2 regions of the Kitasatospora sp. NPDC088861 genome follow, and region 1 is predicted to be linked to the other one. Evidence: riboswitches for the same ligand, from Rfam matches in the RefSeq annotation. Region 1 holds a riboswitch; the other holds the start of a gene.
What was found. A riboswitch is a leader RNA that binds a small molecule or an ion and turns the genes downstream of it on or off. The one in region 1 is predicted to bind S-adenosylmethionine.
Positions count from the first base shown of each region.

Region 1 (7,773 bases):
GCGCGACGCCCAGGGTCAGGCCGAGCGCGAAGTTCAGCGCGCTGACGTGACCGAGCGGGAAGATGTAGACGATCTTGTCCGGGTCGATGGCCACGTACGAGGCGATGAAGCCGATGGTGGCGAGCATCGAGACCACGAACATCAGCGAGACCTGACGCTCGGCCCGCTGGGCGGCCCGCTCGTCGATGTCGGTGCGGCGGGGCTCGTGGGCCGGAAGGCCCGGGTCGGCGAACGGGTCGCCGTGCGCGGCGACGTCACCGGCGGAGCCGTGTGACTCCGGAAGCTTCTCTTCTGACATGTCGTGGCTCATGACTTCTTGGCCTTGGTGGTGTGGGCGGCGACCCAGATCGCGACCGCGATGAGCGTGCCGAGACCGAAGATCCAGCCGAACAGACCCTCGGTCACCGGACCGAGGCTGCCGAGCGTGAGACCACCGGGGTTGGGCTCATCGGAGGTGGTGTGGCGGACGAAGGCCACGATCTGCTTCTTCTGCTCCTCGGGCATGGTGGTGTCCGGGAACGACGGCATGTTCTGCGGGCCGGTCTGCATGGCCTCGTAGATGTGCTTGGCGTCCACGCCCTCCAGCGACGGGGCGTACTTGCCCTTGGTCAGGGCACCGCCCTGGCCGGCGAAGTTGTGGCACTGGGCGCAGTTGGTGCGGAACAGCTCGCCACCCTTGGAGATGTCGTCCGGGTTGGTCGAGGTGTACTGCTCCGGGGTCGGCGTCACCGGGCCGGGGCCGAGCGAGGCGACGAAGGCGGCGAGCTGGTCGATCTCCGCCTGCGAGTAGATGTTCTTCTTGCGCGGCACCTGGGCGCCGGGCTGCTGGGCCGGCATGCGGCCGGTACCGACCTGGAAGTCGACAGAGGCGGAGCCGACGCCGACCAGGCTCGGACCGTCGCTGCTGCCCTGGCCGTTCAGGCCGTGGCACGAGGAGCAGCCCACGGCGAAGAGCTTCTTGCCCTCATCGATCGCGAGCGACTGCGCGGCGACGTCGGCCTGCGCCTTGTCGGCGGGCGCGAACGCGGCGTACAGCCCCCCGGTTGCCGCCAGGGCGAGAAGTAGGACGACCAGCGCCGCCAATGGGTGGCGCCGTCGTGCGGAGAGCTTTTTCACGGAATAACCCCGGTGTCAGGATCTGGTCGACTGGTGGGTGCACCCGGCGGCCGGTCTGGCCGGCACGAGGCTGCCTGTCTAGGGCTGCGCGCGCGGTCGGTCGGTGGGAGCGTCGCCACCGGCAGAATCGGCCCGACGCCGGTGAGGGCGGGGACCGAAGCCGGTGGCCAGCGACCTGATCAGCTGGTTACTTGATCAGGTAGATGGTCGCGAACAGGCCGATCCACACGACGTCGACGAAGTGCCAGTAGTACGACACGACGATCGCGGCGGTGGCCTGCTCGTGCGTGAAGCGCTTGGCTGCGTACGTCCGTCCCAGGACCAGCAGGAAGGCGATCAGACCACCCGTCACGTGCAGACCGTGGAAGCCGGTGGTCAGGTAGAACACCGTGCCGTACGGGTCGGAGGACAGCGAGAGGCCGTCCTTCTTGACCAGCTCGGTGTACTCGAAGATCTGGCCGCCGATGAAGATCGCGCCCATCACGAAGGTGATGACGAACCACGAGCGGAGCTTCTTCACGTCCCCGCGCTCGGCAGCGAACACGCCGAGCTGGCAGGTCAGCGAGGAGAGCACCAGGATCGTGGTGTTGACCGAGGAGAAGGGCACGTTGAGGGCGTGCGCCTTCTCGGTCCAGAACTCGGCTCCCTTGACGGAGCGGAGCGTGAAGTACATCGCGAAGAGGGCCGCGAAGAACATCAACTCGGAACTGAGCCAGACGATCGTTCCGACGCTGACCATGTTCGGCCGGTTGACCGATCCGTGCGCGTGCCCGGTTTCTACTGCTGTTGCTGTCGCCACGACGGACATTATGTCGGTCCCTTATTCCGTCTTCACGCCGGGGGGTGTCCCTCGGAGTGTCCGGTGCGTGCGGTATGCCCCCCTGGAGGGCGGTGGGGGGTCCCAATGGCGGCTGAGCAGCGGCGTGTCCCTTTTCTGACGGTTCCTTCGGAGGGGCCTGCGACCCCGTTGCCCAGCGCGTCGTTGCACGCTTGGCGGAGCCTCCGGGGGTAATGCGCGGGCCCCTTATCGGCCGTACGGGTGGTCTGGACGGGTCCGGGTGACGGGCCGTCCTCCGGGCGGGTGAGTCGCGGGCGCGGCGGCTTGAGGAGGAAGGTCCGCGAGGGGGACTCGGCGACGGGTGATCGGGAGTAGCATCCGGATCAGGCGAACGTGGTCCGGATCACACTTGAGGGAGCAGGGCCCATGGCGTACACGACCGACGAGACGCTCACCGTCCTCGTCTACAGCGATGACCGCAACACCCGAGAGCAGGTGCTGACGGCACTCGGCCGCCGGCCCGTCGAGGACCTTCCGGAACTGTCCTACCTGGAGTGCGCGACCACCCCCGCGGTGCTGAAGGCACTGGAGAAGGGCGGCGTGGACCTCTGCATCCTGGACGGCGAGGCGGTGCCGGCCGGCGGGCTCGGGCTCGGCCGCCAGCTCAAGGACGAGATCTACGGCTGCCCGCCGGTGCTGGTGCTGATCGGCCGGCCGCAGGACTCCTGGCTGGCCGCCTGGAGCCGGGCCGACGCCGCGATCTCGCGCCCGGTGGACCCGGTGGCGCTGGCCGAGGCGGTCGCCACCCTGCTGCGGGCGCGGCTGGCCAAGCGGGCGCCCGTCAGCCGCTGAGCGGTGCCGTCTCAGAACTAGAGAAGACGCCGCCGGGGGAACCCCGCCGGTCGATAGGCTGACTCCATCCGTACGGACGTCCCCCCGCCGCGGGGAACCCGACAACAGCTGGAGTCAGCCATGGTGAACGTGAACCCTGCGAACGGTGGTACCGCACCCGCGCAGGTGGTCCGCACCTGGCCGGACGTCCTGGCGGCGCTGTTGAAGGGGGAGGACCTCGACCGCTCGGCCACCGCGTGGGCGATGGACCGGATCATGAGCGGCGAGGCGTCCCCCGTCCAGGTGGCCGGGTTCATGGTGGCGCTGCGGGCCAAGGGTGAGACGGTCGACGAGATCACCGGCCTGGTGGACGCGATGTACGCGCACGCCGAGCCGCTGGACATCCCCGGCCCGGCCGTGGACATCGTCGGCACCGGCGGCGACCGGGCCAAGACCGTCAACATCTCCACCATGTCGGCGATCGTCGCGGCCGCGGCCGGCGCCAAGGTGGTCAAGCACGGCAACCGGGCCTCCTCCTCGGCCAGCGGCTCCTCGGACGTGCTGGAGAAGCTCGGCGTCCGCCTCGACCTGTCGGCCCGGCGGGTCGCCGAGATCGCCGAGGAGGTCGGGCTGACCTTCTGTTTCGCGGCCAAGTTCCACCCGTCGATGCGGCACGCCGCCACCGCCCGGCGCGACCTCGGGGTGCCGACCGCGTTCAACATCCTCGGCCCGCTGACCAACCCGGCCAAGGTCACCTCGCACGCGATCGGCTGCTTCGACACCCGGCTCGCCGGACTGATCGCCGGCGTGCTCGCCCGGCGCGGCTCGACCGGCCTGGTCTTCCGGGGCGACGACGGCCTGGACGAGCTGACCATCACCACCACCTCGCAGGTGTGGATCGTGCGGGACGGGACCGTCACCGAGACCGCCTTCGACCCGCGGGACGTCGGCGTCGAGCTGGTCGGCATCGAGGCGCTGCGCGGGGCGGACCCCTCGTACAACGCCGAGGTCGCGCGGCGGCTGCTGGCCGGCGAGCGCGGGGCGGTGAGGGACGCCGTCCTGATGAACACGGCGGCGGCGCTGGTCGCGCTCGACCTGGGTGAGGCGCCGCTCACCGAACAGCTCGCGGCGGGCATGGCGCGGGCCGAGCGGGCCATCGACTCGGGCGCGGCGCAGGAGCTGCTGCGGCGTTGGTCGGAGGCCACCAGCCGGGTGTGAGGCGGTACTTGGGAGCCCGTGCCGGAACGCCGGCGCGGGCTCCTCGGCTGTCCGGATGGTGGATGCCTGTTTGACCACTCGCTGGGCGCGACCTAGAGTCTTGGCCAGGTCATGAGTGACAGCGTCAAGCCCCAGCTTGCTGTCCGGCAACCCTCCGTCCGTGGCGGGGTGCCCTGGGTGAGGACCGGGTCGCTCGGCGAATCGTCCGTGCGGCAAGCGCGGACGCCCGACGACTTAGCACTCCCGGGGTCCCACACCCCCAGAAGGAGTGCATCCTCATGTCGATCGCCACCGAAATCTGCGCCCCCCTCGCCGTCCTCGGCCACGACGTCCAGGTCCCGCTCGCCAGCGGCGAGAAGGTCGGGTACGCGGCCCTCGACTACGCGGCCAGCTCCCCGGCGCTCCAGCGGGTCTGGGACGACGTCTCCGCCTACGCCCCCTACTACGGCAGCGTGCACCGCGGCGCGGGGTACCTCTCCCAGCTGTCCACCGACCTGTTCGAGCAGAGCCGCCGCACCGTCGCCGAGTTCCTCGACCTGCGCGAGGGCGACCAGGTGGTCTTCACCCGGGCCACCACCGACTCGCTGAACCTGCTCGCCTCGGCCGTCCCGGCCGGGACCCGGGTGTTCGCCTTCGAGACCGAGCACCACGCCTCGCTGCTGCCCTGGGCGCACGCCGGGCTCGACGTCCACTACCTGCGCGCGCCGCGCTCGCACGCCGAGGCGGTCGCCGCCCTGGACGCCGCGCTCGCCGAGGCGCCCGAGGGCCCCAAGCTGCTCTGCGTCACCGGAGCCTCCAACGTGACCGGCGAGCTGTGGCCGGTCGCCGAGCTGACCGGGACCGCGCACCGGCACGGCGCCCGGGTGGTGCTGGACGCCGCCCAGCTGGCCCCGCACCACCGGGTCTCGGTGCGCGAGCTGGACGTCGACTGGATCGCCTTCTCCGGCCACAAGATCTACGCGCCCTTCGGCGCCGGCGTGCTGGCCGGCCGGGCGGACTGGCTGGACGCGGCCGACCCGTACCTGGCCGGCGGCGGGGCGACCCGGACGGTGGCCCGGGGGACCGACGGCTCGGTGGCCGTCCAGTGGCACTCCGGTCCGGCCCGGCACGAGGCCGGCTCGCCGAACGTCATCGGCGCCTACGCGATCGCCTCGGCCTGCCGGGCGCTGAGCGAGGCGGGCTTCGACGTGCTGGAGGCCCGGGAGCGGCAGCTGATCGCCCGGCTGACCGCCGGGCTGGCGGAGATCCCGCAGGTCAAGGTGCTGACCCTGTTCGGCGCCGAGGCGGCCCGGGTGGGCGTGCTGTCCTTCGTCGTCCAGGGCTGGAACAGCTCGCACTTCTCGGCCGCGCTGTCCGCCGAGTACGGCATCGGGGTCCGCGACGGCCTGTTCTGCGCGCACCCGCTGCTGCGCACCCTGCTCGGGGACGAAGAGGTCTCCCCCTCCGAGTGCGGGGCGCCCGAGCCGTCGCTGCCCGGCGAGCGCAGCCTGAACGCGATCCGGGTGAGCTTCGGGGCCGGGACCCCGGACGAGCACGTCGACCGCTTCCTGACCGCCGTGCGCGAGCTGGTCACGGACGGTGCCGCGTGGAACTACCGCAACGAGGGCGGGCGCTGCGTCGCCACCGTGCAGGTCGACCGGGGGCGTCAGCAGGGCTGAGGGGCCCGGTCGGCGGGGCCGAGGGGCCTACTCGTCCAGGCCGAGGGCGAAGGCGGCCTCGAGGTCGTGCTGGGAGTAGGTGCGGAAGGCGATCTGGGTCTCGGTGTGGGCCACGCCCGGGACCTTGTTCAGCCGGCCCGGGATGACCGCGGCCAGATCGTCGTGCCGGCGCACCCGGACCATCGCCACCAGGTCGTAGCCACCGGTCACCGAGTACACCTCGCTGACGCCCTCGATGGCCGCGATGGCTTCGGCGATCTCCGGGATGCGGTCGACACTGGTCTTGATCAGGACGATGGCGGTGATCACTGTTCGGGCTCCTTTGTGGGGTGCCGCCAGCGTATCGGGCGTCAGCCGGGTCGTCTCGGGGGGTGGCTGACCGCCGTGCAGGCGTAGAGGAAGCCCGCCGAGAAGCCGATCACGTGAACCAGATAGGCCACCCCGGGCCCGGCCGAGTGGACCGACCACCACTGCAGGGCGAACCAGAGGCCGAGCACCAGCCAGGCCGGGAAGCGCAGCGGCAGGAACAGCAGCAGCGGGACGAGCGTCGTCACCCGGGCGCGCGGATGGAAGCGCAGGTAGGCGCCGAGGACGGCGGAGATCGCGCCGGAGGCGCCGATCAGCACCCGGGTGGAGCCCGGGGAGTGCGCCTCGGCGAGGGCGAAGCCGTACGTGGCCAGGCTGCCGGCGGCCAGGTAGAAGACGGCGAACCGGGCCCGGCCCAGCCGCCGTTCGACGGTGGGGCCGAAGACGTGGAGGAAGAGCAGGTTGCCCAGCAGGTGCAGCCAGCCGGCGTGCACGAAGAGCCCGGTGAGGACGGACAGCGCCGGGTGCTTGCCCGGGGTGGGCGCGGCCGGGCAGCCCGGGGCCGGGTCGGGGGCCTGGGCCAGCTGCTCGGCGGTCAGCGGGCGGCCGGCCAGCACCTCGGCGGGGATGACGCCCCAGCGCTGCTCGTACCGCTGCTCCGCGCAGAGCCGGGACTGGCCGGTGCCGTACAGCGGGTTGAGCCCGGCGGCCGGGCCCAGCAGGAACACCAGGGTGTTGACCGCGATCAGGGCGTAGGTGACCGCCGGGGCGGGCACGGACGGGTGCTCGCCCCGCGCGTCGGTGTGCCCGGGGGCCGTCAGTGCCATGCGGCCAAGCATCCCTCCGTGTCGGGCGTGTGACACGGCCTTGTACGGCAGGTGGACTAGCCCGCTCGTTCTCCTGACTGGTGGCCGGGATGGTTGCCTCAGGCAATAGGCTTGGGGCGGGCAATCCCGCCTCCCGCCGCCGACGCCGGGGCTCCGGGGGGAGCGCCTAGCCCACCCAGGGACCACCCGAGAGGACCCCCGATGACCGTCCCCGCCCTGACCGCCGAGACGCGCTGGCGCTGCACCCTGTGCGGAAACCTCACCCGCTTCGACGTGACCCGCACCGCGCGGGTCACCGAGTTCCTGCACTTCGACCTGGCCGGCGAGTCCAAGGTCGAGGATACCGAGGTGCTGAGCGAGACGATCGAGTCGGTGCGCTGCCGCTGGTGCAACGCCGTGGACCAGGTCGAGCTGGTGGCCCGTCCGGGCGCCGAGAACGCGGAGGCCTCCGCCGACCAGGGCTGACGCCCGACGGCGCGGGGGCGGGTGCGCGGCGCGCCTGCCCGCCGCGCTGGGACAATACAGACAGGACGCACGGAGCGTGACGACAGGGCGGCGGCCGCGGGCCGTGACCCCGTAGGACCAGGATCGGAGCCGAGGACGTGGTGGACGCAGCGAGGGAGCCCGCCGAAGCGCAGGGGCTTCAGCCCGCTGCGGCCGTGCAGGCGCGGGCCGCCGACGCGGCTCCGTCCGAGCCCGCGGCCGTCGGCGGGGCGGCGGGTTCCGATGAGTCGGTGGGCCCCGGCGGGGCGGCGGGTTCCGGCGAGGTGGCGCCGGAGCGTGGTGCCGAGAAGCTGGACCGGCCGCTGCCCGAGGGCGTGCGCCGGCGCGTGGTCGGCCTGGCCTCGGACGCGCTCGGCGGGCTGCCGCCTGGCGAGCTGCCGCAGAGCCTGCGCCAGTACGTCAAGTTCACCCCGGCCCGGCGGGCCAAGTACGCGGCCACGGCGCTGGCCGCGGCGCTGGAGTCGGAGCCGGCGTTCCGGGTGCGGATAGCGGAGCGGCTGAGGCTGGGCCAGCCGGACCTGGTGAAGGCGTTGGA
Region 1 covers NZ_JBIVJF010000003.1:447,986-455,758, forward strand. Annotated here, with positions in the region: gene ACIP37_RS08750 (Rieske 2Fe-2S domain-containing protein) at 1-298, opposite strand, end outside; gene ACIP37_RS08755 (c-type cytochrome) at 307-1,116, opposite strand; gene ACIP37_RS08760 (heme-copper oxidase subunit III) at 1,304-1,924, opposite strand; gene ACIP37_RS08765 (hypothetical protein) at 2,321-2,746, shown strand; gene trpD (anthranilate phosphoribosyltransferase) at 2,867-3,943, shown strand; SAM riboswitch class IV at 4,051-4,168, shown strand; gene ACIP37_RS08775 (aminotransferase class V-fold PLP-dependent enzyme) at 4,222-5,601, shown strand; gene ACIP37_RS08780 (Lrp/AsnC ligand binding domain-containing protein) at 5,629-5,910, opposite strand; gene ACIP37_RS08785 (rhomboid family intramembrane serine protease) at 5,952-6,734, opposite strand; gene ACIP37_RS08790 (hypothetical protein) at 6,936-7,199, shown strand; gene ACIP37_RS08795 (NYN domain-containing protein) at 7,469-7,773, shown strand, end outside.

Region 2 (7,773 bases), on a different contig from region 1:
GCAGACCCTCGCGAACCAGGGCCTGGGCGAGCACGGTGGCGGTGGTGGTGCCGTCACCCGCGACGTCGTCGGTCTTCTTGGCGACCTCCTTGACGAGCTCCGCGCCGATCTTCTCGTAGGGGTCCTCGAGCTCGATCTCCTTGGCGATGGAGACACCGTCGTTGGTGATCGTGGGGGCGCCCCACTTCTTCTCCAGCACGACGTTGCGACCCTTGGGGCCGAGCGTGACCTTCACTGCGTCGGCGAGCTGGTTCATGCCACGCTCAAGGCCGCGGCGAGCTTCCTCATCAAAGGCGATGATCTTGGCCATCAGAAGTGGTCCTCCGGGACACGGTCGACTGCTCGGACCAAGGGGTGCCCGCGACGGACGGCCCTGGTGTGCGGGGGTCCTTTCCCCTACCGCTCCCGGGGGCCTCACCGACCCGGTCCGCTGTCACTCTCACGCTGTGAGTGCTAACGCCAATAATTAGCACTCGGGGTGGTCGAGTGCAAGCCCAATCGCGATCCCGCGAGCCGCCCGGGGCGCTCCCGCCGACCCGCGCAACTCCCCGCCGGGGAACGCCGACGGGCCCGTACGACGCGTGTCGCACGGGCCCGTCGAGAAGCGAGTGGTCACCAGCCGTGGGCCGCGCCGAGCTCCTGGGGTCGGAAGGGGGTCACACCGCGGCGCGGACCATGTCCGCCTGCGGGCCCTTCTGTCCCTGGGAGATCTCGAACTCGACCCGCTGGCCCTCCTCGAGGGTGCGGTAGCCGTCCATCTGGATCGCGCTGTAGTGGACGAAGACGTCCGCACCACCGTCGACCGCGATGAAGCCGTAGCCCTTCTCCGCGTTGAACCACTTGACGGTGCCCTGAGCCATTCCGAACTCCCCTAGTGCTGTGCTGGCCCTTCACGCGCCCGCAGGTCGCGGGCCCGGGTCTGGTTTGAAGGCCGGCCCGGGGAACCCCCCCTGGGCGCAGCCGTGCACGCCGCAACCCTCCGCCGGGGGTGCCTGACGGCGCCCTGTGAGCGGGTGATTACGTCGACCGCGGCTGAATGTATCCGGATCGACGCCCTCTGCAACAGGGTCAGCTGCGGGGAATTCCGGCACCACGCCAAGGGGCAGGACGGGCCAAAGCGGGAGGAATTCGGCATTTCACGCCGGACATAGCGGACGGATTACTGCAAATCCCCGCGGGAATTCTGACATCTGCCTGACATGTTTCACGGCCCAGGCACCCGACCGGTCTCAGCGGCCGGACGACCGTCCGGCGATTCGCGGGTGATTCGCGGGTGAGGATGAGGGGAAGCCCTGTTCCCAACCGAGCCACACTCTACTCCGACTTGACCCCGCCATATTCCCGCCGAAATGCGGCCGGCCGCCCGTGCGTACGGAGAACGGAATTCCGTACGCGCGGACGGCCGGTCGGACGAGCGGCTCGGGCGGGGTGCCCGGATCGGGGCGCGGCTCAGCAGCCGCCGGCCACCGCCGGGATGATCGAGACGCTGGCGCCGTCCGCGATCCCGGTCGCCAGGCCCTCGGCGAAGCGCACGTCGTCGTCGTTCACGTAGACGTTGACGAAGCGGCGCAGCTTGCCGGCGTCGTCCAGGATGCGGGCGGCGATCCCCGCGTGGTTCTTCTCCAGGTCGGCGATGACCTCGCCCAGGGTGGCGCCCTCGGCGGCCACCTCGGCGGCGCCGCCGGTGTAGGTGCGCAGGATGGTGGGGATACGGACGTTGGCGCTCATGGTTCTCCTAGCGGACAGGGCCCAGCGGGGTGGGGGGATTCAGGCGGACGCGAGGCCGGCGTCGTGGAAGGACGCCAGGGTCGGGCGGATGACGGCGGTCATCCCGGCCCCGGCGACGGCGTCCAGGGTCTTCAGGCCGTCGCCGGTGTTGATCGCGACGGTCTCCTTGGCCGGGTCCAGCTGGCCGGTCTCCACCAGCTTCTTCAGCACGCCGACGGTCACCCCGCCCGCGGTCTCGGCGAAGACGCCCTCGGTCCGGGCCAGCAGCCGGATCGCGTCCACCACCTCGGCGTCGGTGACGTCCTCGACCGCGCCGCCGGTGCGCCGGGCGATGTCCAGCACGTACGGGCCGTCCGCCGGGTTGCCGATCGCCAGCGACTTGGCGATGGTGTCCGGCTTGACCGGGCGGATCACGTCCTGGCCGGCCTTGAACGCCGCCGACACCGGGGAGCAGCCCGCCGCCTGGGCACCGAAAACCTTGTACGGCCGGTCCTCGACCAGGCCGAGCCTGATCAGCTCCTGCAGCCCCTTGTCGATCTTGGTCAGCTGGGAGCCGGAGGCGATCGGGATGACGATCTGCTCCGGCAGCCGCCAGCCGAGCTGCTCGCAGATCTCGTACGCCAGCGTCTTGGAGCCCTCGCCGTAGTACGGGCGCAGGTTGACGTTGACGAAGCCCCAGCCCTCGCCGGCCGGGTCGCCGATCAGCTCCGAGCAGAAGCGGTTCACGTCGTCGTAGTTGCCCTCGATGCCGACCAGCTCACCGCCGTACACCCCGGCCATGACGACCTTGCCCTGCTCCAGGTCGTGCGGGATGAACACGCAGGACTTGAAGCCGGCCCGGGCAGCCGCCGCGCCCACCGCGCCGGCCAGGTTGCCGGTGGAGGAGCAGGAGAGCGTCGTGAAGTCGAAGGCCCGCGCGGCCTCGATGGCGCAGGCCACCACGCGGTCCTTGAACGAGTGGGTCGGGTTGCCCGAGTCGTCCTTGATGTGCAGCTGCGCGGTGAAGCCCAGCTCGCGGCCCAGGTTGTCCGCCTTGACCAGCGGGGTCCAGCCGGGGTTCAGGTTGGGCTTGGTGGCGACGTCGGCCGGGACGGGCAGCAGCGGCGCGTAGCGCCAGATCGAGCTCGGGCCGGCCTCGATCCGGCGGCGCAGCGCCTCGGCGTCCTCGCTGCCGAAGTCGTACGCGATCTCCAGCGGGCCGAAGCACTCCAGGCAGGCGAAGCTCGGACCGAGCGGGAAGCGGGTGCCGCACTCCCGACAGGACAGCGCGGTGGCGGGGCCGAGGTCCACGGATGCGGGTGCGACAGTGTCGATAGCCATGATGGCGGAGGCCTCTCTCCTCATCTTCCCCGTGGCACGGTCGCGCCACAGGCCGGAATTGGCACCTGTCCCGCCGGGGCCTGTCGACAGACAGCCGCGCGAGAAGGTTGCCGGGACGTCAACGGGCCGTTCCCTCAGTCCCTCTGGATGAGCTTGTGAAATTGTGGTGGTGCTCAACGGCGACCCCGGCGTGCAAAGGTCCGGCCGCTGTACGAAGACTGTATCCGAAGGCGTCAACCCCGAACGGGATCGTCCGCCACGCGAGATGGCGCGTCCCACCGACCCCGCCGAGGAGAGTCCCGTGCCCGCCGAACCGACCCCCGCGCTGCTCCCGCAGGCGGCGTCCTGGCTGCGCCGCCGCTCGTGGAGCGCGGTCGACCGGCCGGTGCACGCCCTGCTGGAGGCCAAGCGCCGGACCGGCCACACGGTCAGCGTGGTGCTGCCCGCGCTGGACGAGGAGGCCACCGTCGGCGACATCGTCCGCACCATCCGCCGCGAGCTGATGGAGCGCCTCCCGCTGGTCGACGAACTCGTCGTGGTCGACTCCGGCTCGGCCGACGCCACCGCCGCCGTCGCGGCCCGGGCCGGCGCCCGGGTGGAGTACCGCGACGCGATCCTGCCCCGGCTGCCCGCCGTCCCCGGCAAGGGCGAGGTGCTCTGGCGCTCGCTGCTGGTCACCCGCGGCGACATCGTCTGCTTCGTCGACGCCGACCTGCGCGAGTTCGACCCGGCCTTCGTCTCCGGCATCCTCGGCCCGCTGCTGACCGAACCGGACATCCAGCTGGTCAAGGCCATGTACGACCGGCCGCTGGAGACCGAGGGCGCGGTGGTCCCGGCCGGCGGCGGCCGGGTCACCGAACTGGTCGCCCGCCCGCTGCTCAACCTGCACTGGCCGGAACTCGCCGGTTTCGTCCAGCCGCTCGGCGGCGAGTACGCGGCCCGCCGCGCGCTGCTCGAACGGCTCCCCTTCCCCACCGGCTACGGCGTCGAACTCGGCCTGCTGGTCGACGCGCTGGAGACGGTCGGGCTGGACGCCCTGGCCCAGGTGGACGTCGGCGTCCGGCACCACCGGCACCAGGACGGCCAGGCCCTCGGCCGGATGGCCGCCACCATCTACCGCACCGCCCTCGAACGCCTCGACCGCACCCACCGGCTGAAGGCCTCGGCCGACCTGGTCCACCCGCTGCTGACCCAGTTCACCCGCGACCCGCAGAGCCGGGAGTTCACCGCCCACACCCACCCGGTGACCGCCCTGGAACGCCCGCCCATGCACACCGTGCCCGAGTACGCGACCCGACACTGAACACCCACCGAAAGGGTTTGCCGCTCCGGAGCCCCGGCAACGTACCAACCATGGGCGATCTCACGACCGAACGTTCGAGTGCGACCGGCACCGCCCCCGTCCTGGTGGCCTCCAATCGGGGACCGGTGTCGTTCGGCACCGCGGACGACGGCACGCTGACCCTCCGCCGCGGCGGCGGAGGCCTGGTCTCCGGCCTCTCCGCCATCGACGACCCCGACGCCGTCTGGGTCTGCGCCGCCCTCGGCGCGGCCGACCGGCAGGCCGCCAGAGGGGCCCCGGACGGCCGCCTCGACCTGGCCGGGCACGACGTGGGCGGCCAGGCCGTCCGCATGCTGGACATCGATCCCGACACCTTCGCCCGCGCCTACAACGGCGTCGCCAACTCCACCCTCTGGTTCGTCCACCACCTGCTCTACGCCACCCCCACCGCCCCCGCCTTCGACGCCGGGTTCCGCACCGAGTGGGCCGCCTACCGCGCCTACAACGCCGCCTTCGCCGAGGCGCTGGCCGCCGAGGCCGCCCCCGGGGCCGCCGTGCTGGTCCAGGACTACCACCTCTCGCTGACCCCTGCCCTGCTCCGCGCCGCCCGCCCCGACCTGCGGATCGGCCACTTCTCGCACACCCCGTGGGCCCCGCCCGAGTACTTCCGGCTGCTTCCCGACGACGTCGCCGAGGCCGTCCTCACCGGCATCCTGGGCGCCGACCGGGCCGGCTTCCTGACCCGCCGCTGGGCGCTGGCCTTCGCCGACTGCTGCGCCGACCTGCTCGGTGCCGAGGTCGACCGGGACGCCATGACCGTCACCCACGCCGGCCGCACCACCCGGCTCGGCGTGCACGCGCTCGGCGCCGACGCCGACTTCCTGCGCGAGCGCTCCCACCGCCCGGACGTCGACGAACGCCTCGCCGCCCTCCGCGAGGCCGTCGGCGGGCGGCGCACCATCGTCCGGGTCGACCGCACCGAGCTGAGCAAGAACATCGTCCGCGGCCTCCAGGCCTACCGGCACCTGCTGCGCACCCGCCCCGAATGGCACGACCGGGTGGTGCACATCGCCTTCGCCTACCCCTCGCGCACCGACCTCGCCGAGTACCGCGCCTACACCGCGCAGGTCCAACGGCTCGCCGAGGACATCAACGCCGAGTTCGCCACCCCCGCCTGGCAGCCGCTGATCCTGCACGTCGACGACGACTTCCCGCGTTCCCTGGCCGCCTACCGGCTCGCCGACGTGGCCCTGGTCAACCCGATCCGGGACGGCATGAACCTGGTCGCCAAGGAGGTTCCGGTGGTGTCCGACCACGGCTGCGCCCTGGTGCTCTCCCGCGAGGCCGGCGCGCACGCCGAACTCGCCGAGGACGCGCTCACCGTCAACCCGTACGACATCATCGCCACCGCCGACGCCCTGCACGCCGGCCTCACCATGCCCGAGGGGGAGCGCGCCGACCGCACCAAGCGCCTCGCGGCGGCGGCCACCGCGCTGCCCCCGCAGCAGTGGTTCCTCGACCAGCTCAACGCGCTGTGAACCAGCTCAACGCGCTGTGAACCGGCTCAACGCGCTCTGAGCCCGCTCAACGCGCTCTGAGCCCGCTCAACGCGCCGTCGCCCGGCTCAGACCGCTCCGACGGCCGCGCCCAGCGCCGCGAGCAGCTCCACCACGCCGGCCGGGCCCGGGACCACCAGGTCGGCCCGGTCGGCGAGTTCGCGCACCGGCGCGTCCCCCACCGCGCCGCTGCACACCAGCAGCCCCGCCACCCCCTCGCCGCGCAGCTTCTCCACCGCCGCGAAGGCCGCCACGTCCCCCAGGTCGTCCCCCGCGTACAGCACCGAACCTGCCCCGCGCTCACGCAGGAAGCCGGTCAGCGCCGCGCCCTTGTCCACCCCCGGCGGCCGCAGCTCCAGCACCAGCCGCCCGGGCTCCACCACCAGCCCGTGCCCGGCCGCCAGCTCGCCGACCGGCGCCCGCAGCAGCTCCAGCGTCTCCTCGGGCGCCGCCGTGCGCCGGGTGTGCACCGCCAGCGAGCGCCCCTTGTCCTCCAGCCACGTCCCCTCGGGCGCCCCCGCCGCCGCCAGCAGGCCAGGCAGCGCCGCCCGCGCCCCGGCCACCCCGGGGTGCACCGGCGGCGCGGTCACCTCGCCGCCCTCCCAGCGCTCGGCGCCGTAGTGCCCCAGCACCACGACCCCGGGCAGCCCGTCCAGGCCGCCGTACTCCGCCGCCAGCGCGGCCGGCCGACCCGTCACCACCACCACGGCCCGCACCGCCGGCACCAGCGCCCGCAGCGCGGCCGCCGCCCCCGGATGTGCCCGCGCCCGATCGGGATCCGCCACGATCGGCGCCAGCGTCCCGTCGAAGTCCAGCGCGATCACCGCCTCGCCCGGCGCCGCCAGGATCGCCCGCAGCCCGTCCCGCCCGGCAGCCGTGACCGGCGCCCACTTCTCGTCAAAGCCCATGCCCGAGCCCTACCCCGCGGCCCCGTCCCGCTACCGTGCCGCCCGCCGGGCCTCCCGGATCCGGCGCAGCCGGTTCACCAGGACAGGGGCGTGCGCCAGGGCCTCCGGCCGGTCCAGCAGCGCGTTCAGCAGCTGGTAGTACCGGGTGGAGGAGAGCCCCAGTTCCTCCCGGATCGCCCGTTCCTTGGCCCCGGCCGTCCGCCACTGCCGCCCCTCCAGGGCCAGCACCGCCACGTCCCGCTCACTCAGCTCGCCCACCAGGACACCTCCGCCATCACTACGGAGTGTCATTCTCCCGCGTGAGCCGGACACACTGTGCGCCCTCCGGCACCCGGCCGCCCCGGCTAGCGTCGGCGGTATGACCACGCCCAGCTTCGCCGTGCACATCCCCACCGCCGACCTCGAACCCGATCCGCTCGACCCGGCCCAGATCGTCTCCGGCACCCCGGAGGTCTCCGGCCTGGTCCTCGCCGAGTCCCCCGACGGCCGCCAGCTGCGCGGCATCTGGCAGATCACCCCCGGCGTGGTCACCGACGTGGAGGCCGACGAGTTGTTCGTGGTGCTCAGCGGCCGGGCCACCATCGAGGTCGAGGGCGGCCCGACCCTGGAGGTCGGCCCGGGCGACTGCGCCGTGCTGCGCGAGGGCGACCGGACCACCTGGACGGTCCACGAGACGCTCCGCAAGGCCTACGCCATCACGCTCCCCTGACGAGCCCGCCCCTGACGCCCCCGCCCCTGGAGGGCACCCCGGCCCGGGTTCACTTGCGGACCCGGGCCGCCTCCTTCACCGCCGCGTCCTGCAGCCCGGCGAGCGCCTGCTTCGGGTCGCCGGTGACGGCCTGCCCGATCCCGGCCTTGATCCGGTTGCTGACGTCGCCCCAGGCCGGGTCCCCGAACGGGTAGAAGCTGGCGTTGGTCAGCCCGACCGCGAACTGCTTGAGGTCCTCGTGCTTCGGGTCGGACGTCATCTGGTTGAACG
Region 2 covers NZ_JBIVJF010000019.1:2,826-10,598, reverse strand. Annotated here, with positions in the region: gene groL (chaperonin GroEL) at 1-310, opposite strand, end outside; gene ACIP37_RS26620 (cold-shock protein) at 657-860, opposite strand; gene ACIP37_RS26615 (MoaD/ThiS family protein) at 1,450-1,728, opposite strand; gene thrC (threonine synthase) at 1,768-3,048, opposite strand; SAM riboswitch class I at 3,066-3,202, opposite strand; gene ACIP37_RS26605 (glucosyl-3-phosphoglycerate synthase) at 3,374-4,351, shown strand; gene ACIP37_RS26600 (trehalose-6-phosphate synthase) at 4,402-5,868, shown strand; gene otsB (trehalose-phosphatase) at 5,955-6,794, opposite strand; gene ACIP37_RS26590 (DUF3263 domain-containing protein) at 6,825-7,085, opposite strand; gene ACIP37_RS26585 (cupin domain-containing protein) at 7,153-7,503, shown strand; gene ACIP37_RS26580 (extracellular solute-binding protein) at 7,553-7,773, opposite strand, start outside.
Region 2: another riboswitch for S-adenosylmethionine. It lies ahead of thrC (threonine synthase); the one in region 1 lies ahead of ACIP37_RS08775 (aminotransferase class V-fold PLP-dependent enzyme).